2 regions of the Mycobacterium sp. NPDC050853 genome follow, and region 1 is predicted to be linked to the other one. Evidence: predicted binding sites of a transcription regulator. Region 1 holds the regulator's gene; the other holds the start of a gene.
What was found. The regulator LexA, encoded in region 1, represses DNA repair genes until DNA is damaged. The targets are predictions, from matches to a motif close to CGAACANNTGTTCG.
Positions count from the first base shown of each region.

Region 2: the regulator LexA is predicted to act here: its motif matches at 3,992-4,005, upstream of AB0H22_RS02345 (error-prone DNA polymerase).

Region 1 covers NZ_JBFAGW010000004.1:229,474-236,628, reverse strand. The annotation lists gene AB0H22_RS15725 (molybdopterin guanine dinucleotide-containing S/N-oxide reductase) at 1-1,125, opposite strand, end outside; gene AB0H22_RS15720 (acyl-CoA dehydrogenase family protein) at 1,236-2,390, shown strand; gene AB0H22_RS15715 (N-acetyltransferase family protein) at 2,397-2,945, shown strand; gene lexA (transcriptional repressor LexA) at 2,942-3,616, opposite strand; gene AB0H22_RS15705 (LysM peptidoglycan-binding domain-containing protein) at 3,846-4,334, shown strand; gene nrdR (transcriptional regulator NrdR) at 4,465-4,929, shown strand; gene AB0H22_RS15695 (PhzF family phenazine biosynthesis isomerase) at 4,956-5,639, opposite strand; gene AB0H22_RS15690 (alpha/beta hydrolase) at 5,726-6,799, opposite strand; gene AB0H22_RS15685 (PAC2 family protein) at 6,854-7,155, opposite strand, start outside.
Region 2 covers NZ_JBFAGW010000001.1:504,806-511,960, reverse strand. The annotation lists gene AB0H22_RS02365 (hypothetical protein) at 1-1,273, shown strand, start outside; gene AB0H22_RS02360 (nucleotidyltransferase domain-containing protein) at 1,270-2,025, opposite strand; gene AB0H22_RS02355 (TetR family transcriptional regulator) at 2,033-2,614, opposite strand; gene AB0H22_RS02350 (alcohol dehydrogenase catalytic domain-containing protein) at 2,891-3,916, shown strand; gene AB0H22_RS02345 (error-prone DNA polymerase) at 4,019-7,155, shown strand, end outside.

The DNA of each region.
Region 1 (7,155 bases):
CGGAGCCAGGCCAGACTCGTTCATCGAGCCGTAGCCGTGGCCGAAACCGCCGCCGGGAATCCCGATCTGGCCGAGCATCGCGGCCAGGGTGACACCCATCCACGGAGCCTGCTCGCCGTGCCGTACCCGTTGCAGCGACCAGCTGACCGTCACCAGGGTGCGCCCCGCCGCCATCCGGCGCGCCAGGATCCGCAGCTCGTCGGCATCGAGCCCGCTGATGGGCGCCGCCCATTCCGGGCTCTTCTGCACGCCATCGTCGGTGCCCAGTAGATAGCGTTCGAATCGCTCGTAACCGGTGCAGTAGGTGCTCAGGAACGCCCGATCGGCCAGATTCTCGGTAGCCAACACGTGGGCCAGGGCGAGCATGACCGCGACGTCCGTCCCGGGAATCGGTGCATGCCATGCGCATTCGCCGTCGATATCGTCGCGCAACGGACTGAACGAGACGATGTGCCCACCGCGGGCGCGGAACCTGTTGAGCGCATCGCGCGCCGGGTGGGCGGTGGTGCCGCCATGATTGACGCTCGTGTTCTTGAGGGCGATTCCGCCGAATGACACCAGCAGATCGGTGTTCTCGACGATGACGTCCCATGACGTCGACCTCTTGAACAGCCCGTCGTGGGTGCCGATGACGTGCGGCATGATGACGCCAGTTGCCCCCAGACTGTACGAATGGCGCGAAAAGGTGTACCCGCCAAGTAGTTTCAGGAAGCGATGCACCTGGCTCTGCGCATGGTGGAAGCGTCCGGCGCTGGCCCAGCCGTAAGAGCCGCCGTAGATGGCCTCATTGCCGTGGGTATCGACAATGCGCCGCAGTTCATCGGCCAGCAGTTCGGTGAGCTCCCCCCAGGACACTTCCACGTACTCGTCAGAGCCGCGGGCCGCGCTGGGGCCGGGCCCGTCCCGTAGCCAGCCGCGGCGCACGGACGGCGCGGTTACTCGGGCCTGATGTCGGATCGAACCGGGAATGTTCTGCAGCAGCGGTGACGGATCCAGGTCGGTGGCGATGGGAACAACACCGACGACCTCTCCATCGCGGACCTGAGGTGTGAAAGCACCCCAGTGCGTGTGTGAAAGTTGCGATGAGCCGCTTGCGTGAAGAGCCGAAAACGCACCAACGGTCATCTGAATAACCCTAGGCTTTCTCTCTGCCAAAGCAGAGTAGGCGAGTACCGACCGACCAGTGGGTTGGTATACATTCTGCCGAGTACGTAAACCCAAACCGGAAGGTGATCATGGCCGGCGCCGTTAAGTTCACACGCACCATCTTCGAACCCGAGCACGAACTGTTCCGCGAGTCGTTCAAGACCTTCCTTGCTCGGCACGCCGAGCCCTACAGGGAGGAGTGGGAGGAGAACAAGATTGTCGACCGCTCCCTCTGGGTTGAGGCTGGCAAACAGGGCTTTCTGGGCACCGACATGCCCGAGGAGTACGGCGGCGGCGGCCTCATCGATTTCCGCTACAACGCCATCATCGGCGAAGAGGTCACCAAGGCCCGGCAGTCGGGTATCGGTTTCACTTTGCACAACGATGTCTCGGGCCCGTACTTCCGTGACCTGGCCAATGACGAGCAGAAGGCGCGCTGGTTCCCCGGATTCTGTTCCGGTGAGCTGATCTCGGCGATCGCCATGACCGAGCCGGGCACCGGTAGTGACCTGCAGGGCATCAAGACCCGGGCCGTCAAGGACGGCGATCATTACATTCTCAATGGCTCCAAGACCTTCATCACCAACGGCATCAATGCCGACCTGGTGATCGTGGTGGCGCAGACCGATCCCGAGAAGGGTGCATTGGGCTTCAGCCTCATCGTCGTGGAGCGCGGTATGGAGGGTTTCGAGCGCGGCCGCAAGCTCGACAAGATGGGCTTGGATGCGCAGGACACCGCCGAGCTGTCCTTCACCGATGTTCGGGTGCCCGCCGCCAACCTGCTGGGTGAAGAAGGCCAGGGCTTCGTGTACCTGATGCAGAACCTGCCGCAGGAGCGCATGTCGATCGCCGTCGTGGCCGCCGCTGCCATGGAAACCATGCTTGAGGCGACCATCCAGTACACGTCCGAGCGTAAGGCGTTCGGTAAGCCGATCAAGAGCTTCCAGAACAGCCGCTTCCTGCTGGCCGAGCTCGCCACCGATGCCACGATGATCCGGATCATGGTCGATGAGTTCATCACCCTGCTCAACAAGAAGGAACTGAGTGTCGAGCAGGCCGCGATGGCCAAGTGGTACAGCACCGAGAAGCAGGTTCACCTGATCGACCGCTGCCTTCAGCTGCACGGTGGCTACGGCTTCATGCGTGAATACCCGGTCGCCCGCGCCTTCATGGACTCACGCGTCCAGACCATCTACGGCGGAACCACCGAGATCATGAAGGAGATCATCGGGCGTTCGCTCTAGCGCCCAATGATCATTCGTGACGCGGCTGCGGACGACGCGGCCGCCTGTGCGGCGATCTATGCGCCGTATGTGACCGATACGGCCATCTCGTTCGAGGAGGTGCCGCCGTCGGATGTCGTTCTTGCCGAACGCATCCGGTCGGCGGCCCACCGGCACGCCTGGCTAGTGGCCGAGGATGGCGGCGAGATCCTTGGTTATGCCTATGCGGTGCCATGGAAATCGCGCACCGCCTACCAATGGGCGTGTGAAGTTAGCGTGTACGTGGACGGCACTCGGCACCAGCGGGGGACGGGGCGCCGGCTCTATTCCGCGCTACTCGATCGGCTCCGCGATCTGGGTTACCGCACGGTGCTGGCCGTAGTGGTGGTGCCCAACGCGGCAAGTGAAAAGCTGCACCGAGCAATGGGATTCGAGCAGGTTGGGCTCTACCGGAAGATCGGGCACAAGCTAGGCGCCTGGCACGATGTCGCGCATTTCCAGATGTTCCTGCCGTCTCCGGACGGCAGGAACACAGAGGATGGCTGTGCCCCCGGGGCGCCGCCGGGCGCAGCCTAGATCTTGCGGAGGACGGTGACGACCTTGCCGAGGATGGCGGCGTCATTACCGGGGATCGGCTCGAACAGTGGGTTGTGCGGCATCAGCCAGACTTGACCCGCTGTCCGCTTGAATGTCTTGACAGTCGCCTCACCGTCGATCATCGCGGCCACGATATCGCCGTTGTCGGCGACGTTCTGTTGGCGGACCACGACCCAGTCGCCATCGCATATCGCGGCGTCGATCATTGATTCGCCGACCACCTTGAGCAGGAACAGTGATCCCTCGCCGACCAGCTCGCGGGGGAGCGGGAACACGTCCTCCACGGCCTCCTCGGCCAGGATGGGCCCACCGGCGGCGATACGCCCCAGGACCGGCACGAATGTCGGCTCGGGCAGATCGCCGGAACCGGCCACGTCAGTGGTGGCCGATGTCCTCTGTAGATCGCCAATCCCTCGCACATCAACGGCACGTGGGCGATTGGGATCGCGTCGCAGGAAGCCCTTCTGTTCGAGCGTGCGTAGCTGATGGGCGACCGAAGAAGTGGATGTGAGGCCGACGGCGTCACCAATTTCGCGGATGCTCGGGGGGTAGCCCCGCTCATTCACCGATGCGCGGATGACCTCCAGAATGGTCCGCTGGCGCTCTGTCAGTGAACCGGTGGCGGATCCCTTGCTGGGTGTATCGCTCATGGGCCCGAATCTAGACCTGTCGACCTCTTTTATCAAACATGTGTTCGATGCGTGTCGCATTTTACGTCTCCGTGGCCGGCTGGCGTGGTGATTAGCGCTGGTCAGGAGCACTTGTCGGTGGTGGATGCTACAAATCGATCACATGTTCGGACATCGAACACATGATCGAGTACATTCGAACATAAGAGCGAACGGACCTCCCGATCGACAGGACAGGAAGGGCATACAGATGAGCACAAACGTTCTCACCACACGCCGTGAATACACGCCACGCGAGTGCGCCCCGCAGGCACGTGCGTACAGCGCGCAATACCCGCTGACGCAACGTCGTGCGCTGCCTGTGCGCACTGTCGCATACCGGAGGCCCGCCGGCCGGCCGGTTGCGTACCGAGGCACCGGGGTTCGAGTCTCGACCGCAGTGCATCATCGCCGACCGGTGAGCCTGAAGGCCACCGTCGTCGTTGCGGTGGGCGCTGCGGTGGCGACGATGTGGCTGCTGATGCTCGGACAGATCAGCGCCGCCGGAATCGGAGGATCCGGCCTGCCGGATCGTGTGGCGGTAGTCCAGGTCGCTCCAGGAGAGACCCTGGCTGACGTGGCCTCGCGTGTCGCACCGGATGCGCCGCGCGCGGCGGTGGTGTCCAAGATTCGTGAACTGAATGAACTCGATTCAGCGACAGTGCAAGCGGGTCAGACGTTGGTTTCCCCGGTCGGCTGATCGGCGCACGGACGTGACCTTCGAACGAGCCGGAGCACGGGTATCCTCGACACCGGTCTGGGCGCGCTGCACTGTGCGTCAGCCCATCCAGACCAACGACTTGGAGTCTAGAACCGGCGAAGGAGCAGTAATGCACTGTCCGTTCTGCCGTCATCCCGACTCACGCGTTGTCGATTCCCGCGAAGCGGATGAAGGTCAGGCGATCCGTCGACGGCGCTCATGCCCTGAGTGCGGCCGTCGTTTCACCACCGTCGAGACCGCTGTGCTGGCCGTCGTGAAGCGCAGCGGCGTCACCGAGCCGTTCAGTCGCGACAAGGTGATCAAGGGGGTGCGTCGGGCCTGCCAGGGGCGTGATGTCGATGACGACGCACTGAATCTCCTCGCCCAGAAGGTTGAGGATGCCGTCCGGGCTGCCGGATCCCCGGAAATTCCCAGCAATGAAGTAGGTCTGGCCATTCTCGGCCCGCTCCGCGATCTTGATGAGGTCGCCTACCTGCGCTTCGCTTCGGTATATCGCGGATTCAGCTCAGCCGAAGACTTCGAGCGCGAGATCGCCGCACTGCGGGCCCACCGGGACGCACCGACGGCATCCTGACCTTTTGGTCGTGCGCTCTGGCCGCTCTAGTCCAACGTCAACGATTGATCGGCGACGACGTGGCCGCCGATCGTCACCCAGCCCTCCGGGCTCCACTGCGTGAGAATCTGCGATCCCTTGCCCTGATTGATGATCAGGTCGCGGCTCAACAAGTCGGTCAACCGCGCTGCCACCGCCCCGGTCGCTTCGTCCTCGGCGAGACCCAGGTCGGAGGCGAACACACGTGATCGCACCAGGCTGGCGTTGCGGTCCTGCCAGGCCCATACGCAATGCAGCAATTCATCCGCGTAGTCGGCGGGATCGGCGGCTTCCACATCGGCGGGGGAGTCTGACTCGTGGAAGTCGGTCTCCGGGGCCCACTCGGACCGTGCCCGTATCCACGTGCGATCGTCGTAGTTCACCTGGAGGACCCCCGCGGGGACCTGCAGGGTATTGACCGGCGTCCCGCGTTCGCGCAGCCACCACGCCAATCCCACGGTCGGATGTCCGGCGAAGGGGAGTTCGGATGCCGGAGTGAAGATCCTCAGATGTGCGGTGTTGGATCCTTCAGCAGGAAGATCGACGAAAACTGTTTCGCTGAAACCAAGCCGGGTGGCGACCTCCTGGCGTTCCGTCGCGGCCACGTCGGCTGCGTTGACGATCCCCAGGGGATTGCCGAACTTGCCTGTCTCGTCGGTGAATACGCGAACAACCGCAACAGCAACGCTCATTCTTCGACTCTACGTCTCCCGAGCGCTCCGTACTCGGGTACCCGTGAACTGCGGAAACCTCTAACAGCGCTTGGTCTCTCGTGCGATTAGGTAGCGCTGCGTTCGTCGGTGCCCATGGCGTCGAGTACTGCCATGCGTGTGCGAGCGGCCCCGCTGATCGCATGTTCGGTGACGCCGGTGCGCAACATGCGGCGTAACTCGGCCTCGTCGTACTCGGCGGGTTCGGTGGAAGCGATGAACTGGCGAACGATGCGGATGAACCGCTCAGGGTCGTCATGGAACGGAAAATGTCCCGACCGGTCAAAGATCTCCAGGGTGGAGCCGGGCATCGCGGCGTGTGCGAAATGGCCATGGCTGACGGGAATGACCAAATCGTCGCTACCCCAAATCAGCTGCACGGGAACCGATTCAGTCAAATAACATCGGTCCAGCATGGTCACCACCTGGCCTCGCCAATCCACCACGGCACGCAGTGTTCGGGTGAATGCGGCCGAGGCCCGGGGTTCGGGGAGATCGGAGAGAACCCGCAGCACATCGGGGATATCGCGTGCCATTCCCGCGCGGCCCAGCGTCGCTCGCGCCAAGGCGCCCGTGAGCCGAACGATCGGCATGGCCAGCGGCAGTCTCAACAGCCCGAGCGCATCGCCGACGAAGGGCAATGATGCGCAACGCAATACGATGTTGACGTCCTTGGTGACCCCGCCGGGCGAGACCAGGATGAGCCGCTCGACGAGATGGGGGAACTGGTAGGTGAACTGCATCGCGACGCCGCCACCGAGCGAATGTCCGACTACCGTGACCTTCTCGATGTCCAGTACGGCCAGCAGGTCCCGCATGCCGTTGGCGTACGCCGCCACCGAATAGTCGGCGCGTGGCTTGTCCGACTGGCCGTGCCCCAGGAGGTCCGGAGCGATTACGGTGAAATGCTCGGCGAGCTGCGTGTGGACACTGTCCCAGGTTGCCGAGTTGTCGCCGATCCCGTGGATCAGCAACACCACAGGTCCCGATCCCGCGATCCTGAAGGCGCGACGGTAACCGTGGATTGTGCGGAACGCCAGCCGCGGCCGCAATGCCGCATCGACGGCAGGTTCCGCCTTGTCGCCAGTATCGGCGTGCCCGGCATCCGGCACCGGACGCAATAGGCGCGGTGGTGGATTCATGTGGAGTATTTTCACCCGTCGCCGCAAATTTGGCGCGGTGAGCGCATAACTCGGCTAGAGAATCGGTCCGTCCGCCGTCGGATTGGTCGGGTCTTCACCGAACTTGGCCTGCTCGGCGAGGAACTTCTCGAACTCTCCGGCCAATTCGTCGCCGCTGGGCAGTTCCTCGTCCCGCGCCAGCAGGGAGCGGTTCTCCTGTGCCGACACAAAGGCGTCGTATTGGCGTTCCAGCGCGTGGACCACCTGGGCTACCTCGTCGCTACCGTCCACCTGATCGTTGATCTGGTTGCGCACCTTGGCGGCCGCCTCGGTGAGCTCCTGCAGCGGCAGATCCAGATCGCCGGTCCTGGCCACTT
Region 2 (7,155 bases), on a different contig from region 1:
ATCGCTGGAAACCCCAGGTGTACCGCCGATCTCGGTCCAGGATCTCGATGTGGTGCTCAATCAGAAATTCAGCAGCGTCGAGCAGATCGAGGCCGCGATTCGGGATCACTGGGGAGGGGCGACATGGCAGCGACTCATCAACGGCGTCTACGGCGCGGTCGATAAGGACAACCAGCTGTACTACGTGACGCAGAACGCCGAGATCCTCAAGTTCGGGCTGGAGAACAAGGACAATCCGGCCGCGGGCATCAAGGTAGCGAAGACCTACGACTTCAAACCCTATCTGGGCAAAGGCATGACGACGCTCGGCGCTCCCGAGGGCATCGTCGGTGTGTCGATGACCTACGACGGGCATCTGCTGGTGCAGTCCAACCGGGCACTCGCTGTCCTCAACCGCGGCCTCGACGCTCCTCCGATTCAGCAGATCCGGTTTGGCGATGACGAGACCGTGTCGAATTCGATTGCCGTGGATGATAAAAACGGCATCTATGTGGCCTCGGACAAGCTCATGCGCAAGGTCGTCTGGACGGGTTCGAAACTGTCGACCGACGAGGCTGACGGTGCGTGGTCGTCTCCCTACGACTTCGGGCGGCAGCCCCCCGCGGTGAAATTCGGTATTGGCACGGGATCCACGCCGACTCTGATGGGGTTTGGCAAGGACTCCGATGAGCTCGTCGTCATCACCGACGGTGCCGACAGAATGAAGCTGGTTGCCTTCTGGCGGAACAAGATTCCGGAGGGTTTCCAGCAGAAGCCAGGCGTCAAATCCAATCGGATCGCCGATCAGATTCAGGTCACCGCGGGCCTGAAGGAGCCGCTGCCGGAGTTTATCCAGAGCGAGCAATCGGTGGTGGCTACCGGCTACGGGGCTTTCGTGGTGCAAAACATCGGCGCCGGAGGTTCCCCGGATCGGCTGGTCGATGTGCTCGCCAACGGCCCGGTATCACCTGCTCCGCAGGGTGTGGAGCGGTTCGAATGGGACCCCAAGGGGCATCGCTGGGCCTCGGCGTGGGCAAGGGGGGACGTGGTGTCTACCTCGATGGTGCCTGCGGTGTCGACCTCCTCGGGCGTCGTGTTCCTCAATGGCTATACCAAGGCCGACGGCTGGGAAGTCACCGGCTTGGATTGGAAGACCGGAGAAACAGTGCATCGCACCATATTTGGCCAGTCGAATCTGGGCAACGGCGCCTATGCGCTCATCGAGGGTCTGCCTAACGGGGACCTGCTGTTCAACAGTGTGGGTGGCCCGTTCCGGGCGAAGATCGCCGGTTAGATGCGGCTTTCGCCGAGCTCGCGGATCTCGTGAACGGCTTGTCTGAGCGCGTTCGGGTCGGGTGAGAGGTCCGCGAGAATCGTGTGTACAGCCGAGAGTCCCGCGCTGTCGAGTAGACGTTTCTCGTTGGTCACCCACTCGCCGCGTGTGGCGAGTGCGGCGTGGGCGTACTCCGTGGCGGCGACTGCGAGCAGTCCAGCGGTCTGGGTCACCCGTCCGTGTGGTGCATGGTTCTTCTCTGCGTAGATCAGGTTCAGTGCGGCGCGTTCCTGCCACGTCTTAGACGCCGATTCGCGAAGTGCTGCAGGGTATTCCGGTCGGGGTAACGTCCCTCGGAGCACGCGGTTGAGAGCGAGTTCGCCTACCGCCAGATAGCTGGGGATTCCCGCGAGGTGGAACATCAGCGGCTCGATATGGAACTCGCCGTGCTGTGCATGGTGCAGTTGCTCCTCCACGACCGCCAGGTTGCGGTAGTGCACATCGACGTCGCGGTCGTCGATGCGGAGCCATGCGCCGCCGTTGAACACGCCGCCGCCCCAAGCGCCGAGCTCGGAGACCTCTCCCTCCCAGCCGATTCGGCGGAGTTCCTCGGGGTCGAAATCGCCGCGGTAGTAGACCGCCAGGTCCCAGTCGCTGTCCGGTCGCTGCGTGCCTTGCGCGCGGGAGCCACCCAGCGTCACCGCTTCGACATTGGACAGTGCGGCAAGACCGTCTGTAACGGATTCGAGAAACTCAGCGTCGGATGCGGCCATAGTGGGTTCAGCGCCGCGGATCGTCCTGCGTCGAGATGAGCGCTTCGACGGCCGCTATGAGTGTGGCGCGATGGCGGGCTAGGCGTTCAGGGGAGAAGGGTTCGGCTGCTGACTGTGCGCGTAGTGCCGATGAGGCACCAAGCCAGGCGGTGGTCAATCCGAGAGTGAGCGCCAGGATGTCGGCCGGTTCCAGATCGCCATCCGAAGGATAGGTGTCCGCGATGGCCTTGATTTTGGTCGCGTAGGCATTCGTCTCCGAGGGGCCGGCATCGAGACGTTCGAGCTGTGCCCAGGTCGCCAGGCGGAGATGCTGAGGGCTTTTCACCAGGTGGTCGAACAACGCACCTGCATACCCGGGCAAGTCTTCGGGGGTGAACGGAACCGCCTCGGACATCTGCTCGATGGAGTGTGCGACGACAATGTCGAAGAGTGTTTCCTTGTTGGTGAAGTAGACGTAGAGCAGCCGCTTGTTGGCTCCGGCCGCGGCACCTATCCGGTCGACGCGGGCCCCGGCGAGCCCGTACTCCGCAAACTCAGCATATGCGGCGTCGAGCAGGCGCTTCTTGGTGGCAGAAGCGTCAGGCGGCATATTCCTGAGCCTAAAGGTAACTATTCAGTTACTAATTCTTCGCCGCGAGGGTGGTTGTGTGCCATCTGGCAGTACTTAGTGAGTGCTAGCGCGTCGTTCATTTAACTTCGGAACCTCGTATCGCGAGAGGTAACTATCTAGTTATTGATTTGCGATACTGCCTGCACTAGTGTTCGGGCTATCTGGACAGTTAGCCAGTATTTGTTGGTTGCCGTGTGACGCAGCTCCGTTGGACGGCGTGGGCATTGTTGATGACGAGTTGAGGAGTCGATTTTTATGAAGGCAATCGTGATGACTGGAGCCAATCGGCCGTGGGAGGTTCAGGAGGTGCCCACCCCGACGGCGGAGCCGGGGCAGGTGCTGGTCAGGGTGCATGCCTCTGGCATGTGTTACACCGATGCGTGGGCCACGCAGGGCTTTGGCGGCGATATTTACCCCCAGACCCCCGGCCATGAAATTGTGGGTGAGGTCGTTGAGGTGGGCGCGGGTGTGCGCACCCGCGAGGTCGGTGACCGGGTGGGCGCCACTTGGGTGCAGTCGGCGTGTGGGCGGTGTGCCTATTGCCGCGAGAATCGTCCGTTGACCGGGCAGACCGCGGTGCGGTGTGTCAATCCGCGAACCTCGGGTTTTGCCGCCCAGGGTGGTCATGCCGAGTACATCGCGCTGTCCGCCGAGGGCACGGTGCTGCTGCCCGACGGGCTGTCTTATGAGCTGGCCGCACCGATCATGTGCGCCGGTTACACCACGTGGAGCAGCTTCCGGGACGTCGAGCCCCAGCCCCATGAGCGGGTGGCAGTGGTCGGTATCGGTGGTCTTGGCCATGTCGCGCTGCAGCTTTCCAAGGCCAGCGGGTTCGAGACGATCGCGATCACCCATTCCCCGGACAAGCGCGACCTTGCCTTGCAGCTGGGGGCTGATCATGTGGTGGCCAACGGGCAGGAGCTGCTCGACATCGGCGGGGCTGATGTGCTGATGGTGACCACGAATGCGTTCGCCACCGCCCAGGAGGCGATGGCCGGTCTGCGCCCGGACGGCAGGGTGGCTCTAAGCGGCCTGGACTTCAACCACCCGTTCAAAATCTCATCTGGGGCTGTGCCGTTTCACATGATGCGCCAGAAGGTCATCGGCTCTACACATGGCGGCCAGCAGCGGCTTGGCGAGATACTCGACTACGCCGCCAAGGGCAAGGTCACACCCATCATCGAGACCTACTCCCTGGATCAAGCCACCGAAGCATACGACCGGCTCGTTTCGGGGAAGGTCCGCTTCCGAGGCGTCTTCACCCCGTCCAAAACCGGCTGATCGGCCGTCCTTGGGCGGGCGCTACCGCACCCGTCCAAGGGCCCGGATCGCGAGATCCTCACCTGAATATTGTTGCGAACATATGTTCGATACACTGTGTGAATGGGCTGGTCGCATGGCCCGCCGACGTGGGCGGAGATGGAGCGGGTGCTCAACGGGCGCCCGAGTCCTCATGCGCCCCCGGGCGATGGTGGAGATGGCCCGGCCTGGAGCCGCAAGCGCCCGCCCTATGAGCCGGCCACTCGTGAGCGCCGGCGTTCGGGGATGCCCTATGCGGAACTGCATGCGCACTCGGCGTTCAGCTTCCTCGACGGTGCCAGCCTTCCCGAGGAGATGGCGCAAGAGGCGGCGCGCCTGGACCTGAAGGCGCTGGCGCTTACCGACCATGACGGTTTCTACGGTGTGGTCCGTTTTGCGGAAGCGGCGAAAGAACTTGGCCTGCCCACGGTGTTCGGTGCGGAACTATCCCTTGGTGGGCAGGGAAATACCGAGGACTCCACACATCTGCTGGTACTGGCCCGCGGGCAGGAAGGGTACCGGCGGCTCTCGCGGCAGATGGCCGCAGCGCATCTGTCAGGCGGCACGCCCAAGGACCGGAAAGGTAAGCCGCGCTACAACCTTGACGCATTGACCGAGGCGGCCGGAGGGCACTGGCACATCCTGACAGGTTGCCGCAAGGGGCACGTGCGGCGCGCGCTCGCCGATGGTGGCCCGGCCGCCGCGGAGAAGGCGCTTGCCGGTCTCGTGGACCGGTTCGGAGCAAGTCGGGTCAGCGTCGAGCTTGGCAGGCACGGGCACCCGGACGAGGACGAACGCAATGCTGTGCTCGCCGCGCTGGCGCCGAAGTTCGGTACGGGAATGATCGCCACTACCGCAGCACATTTCGCCACACCCGATAGCGGCCGGCTGGCCATGTCGATGGCGGCCGTACGGGCACGCAAGAGCCTCGATGATGCCGCGGGATGGCTGGACCCAGTGGGCGGAGCTCATCTGCGTTCTGGGGACGAGATGGCACGGCTGTTCTCACACTGCCCGCAGGTGGTGACCGCAGCGGCCGAGCTGGGGGAGGCGTGTGCCTTCGACCTGAAGCTCATTGCGCCCGAACTACCGCCGTTCGGCGTCCCGGCTGGGCATACCGAGGACAGCTGGTTGCGGCACCTTGCCCTGGAGGGTGCCGCACGCCGGTACGGCCCCAGGGTGGCAGCGGAGAAGGCATACGGTCAGATCGAACGGGAACTGGGAATCATTGCGCAGCTCAACTTCCCGGGGTATTTCCTGGTGGTGCACGACATCACGGAGTTCTGCCGCCGCAGCAAGATTCTGTGCCAGGGCCGCGGGTCGGCTGCCAATTCGGCGGTCTGTTACGCACTCGGTGTCACCAACGTCGATCCGGTGGCCAACGGTCTGCTCTTTGAGCGCTTCCTTTCCGCGGCAAGGGATGGGCCTCCGGATATCGATATCGATATCGAATCCGATCTGCGCGAGCAGGCCATCCAGTACGTATACAACAAGTACGGCCGGGAGTATGCCGCTCAGGTGGCCAATGTCATCACCTATCGTGGCCGGATGGCGGTGCGGGACATGGCCAAAGCTCTCGGATATTCGCAAGGGCAGCAGGATGCATGGAGCAAGCAGCTCGGGCATTGGGGTGGGCTGGCTGATGCCGCCGAGGCCGACGGTATTCCGTCGCAGGTGATTCACCTGGCCCAGCAGATCCGGAACTTCCCCCGACATATGGGTATCCACTCGGGCGGCATGGTGATCTGCGATAGGCCGCTGGCCGACGTGGTGCCCGTTGAATGGGCGCGCATGGAGAACCGCAGCGTGTTGCAGTGGGATAAAGATGACTGCGCCGCAGTGGGTTTGGTGAAGTTCGATCTGCTGGGTCTGGGCATGCTCTCGGCGCTGCACTACTGCATCGACCTGGTCCGCGATCATAAGGGCATCAAGGTCGACCTGGCCCAGATCGATCTATCGGAGCAGGCGGTGTACGAGATGTTGGCGCGCGCCGACTCGGTGGGGGTGTTTCAGGTGGAATCGCGCGCGCAGATGGCTACCCTGCCACGGCTGAAACCGCAGTGCTTCTACGACCTGGTGGTGGAGGTTGCGCTCATCCGGCCCGGCCCCATCCAGGGCGGCTCGGTGCACCCGTATATCAAGCGGCACAATGAGAGGCAACGTGGTCAGCCTCGCACGTGGAAGCATGACCATCCCTCTATGGCGGCCGCGTTGGATAAAACCCTAGGAGTTCCGCTGTTCCAGGAACAGCTGATGCAGCTGGCCGTTGACGTGGCCGGGTTCAGTCCCGCCGAATCCGATCAGCTGCGCCGCGCGATGGGCTCCAAACGCTCACCCGAGCGAATGGAGAGGCTGCGCGCCAGGTTCTATGAAGGCATGGCGCGCCTGCACGACATCACCGGCAGTGAGGCCGATCGGATCTATGAAAAGCTTTACGCCTTTGCTAATTTCGGATTTCCGGAAAGTCATGCGCAGAGCTTTGCCTCGCTGGTCTTCTACTCGTCGTGGTTCAAGCTGCACCATCCGGCCGCGTTCTGCGCGGCGCTGCTGCGCGCCCAGCCGATGGGCTTCTATTCTCCGCAGTCCCTGGTGGCCGATGCGCGCCGACACGGCGTTACCGTCCATGGTCCCGACGTCGGTGCGAGCCTGTCCTACGCGACTTTGGAGAACCGGGGACTCGAGGTGCGGATAGGCCTGGGCGCGGTTCGTCATATCGGCACTGATCTGGCGCAGGCCATCGTCGATGAACGGGATACGAACGGCCCCTTTGGTTCTCTGCTTGAACTGACCGGGCGCATCCAGCTGACCACGCCGCAGGTCGAGGCCCTGGCCACCGCCGGTGCGCTGGGTTGTTTTGGTATGTCGCGGCGGGAGGGTCTGTGGGTGGCAGGTGCTGCGGCGGCGCAGCGGCCAGACCGGTTGCCCGGGGTCGGGGTGTCCTCGCGCATCCCCGAACTTCCTGCGATGGGAGCGGTGACCCAGGCCGCAGCCGACGTGTGGGCCACGGGAGTCACTCCGGATGCGTACCCCACCCAGTTCCTGCGCCCGCGGCTCGACGAGATGGGGGTTGTTCCGGCCAGCGGATTATTCGATGTGCCTGACGGTGCGCGAGTGTTGGTGGCGGGGGCGGTCACTCACCGGCAGCGTCCGGCCACTGCGGCCGGGGTGACGTTCATCAATCTCGAGGACGAGACGGGCATGGTGAACGTGGTGTGCTCGGT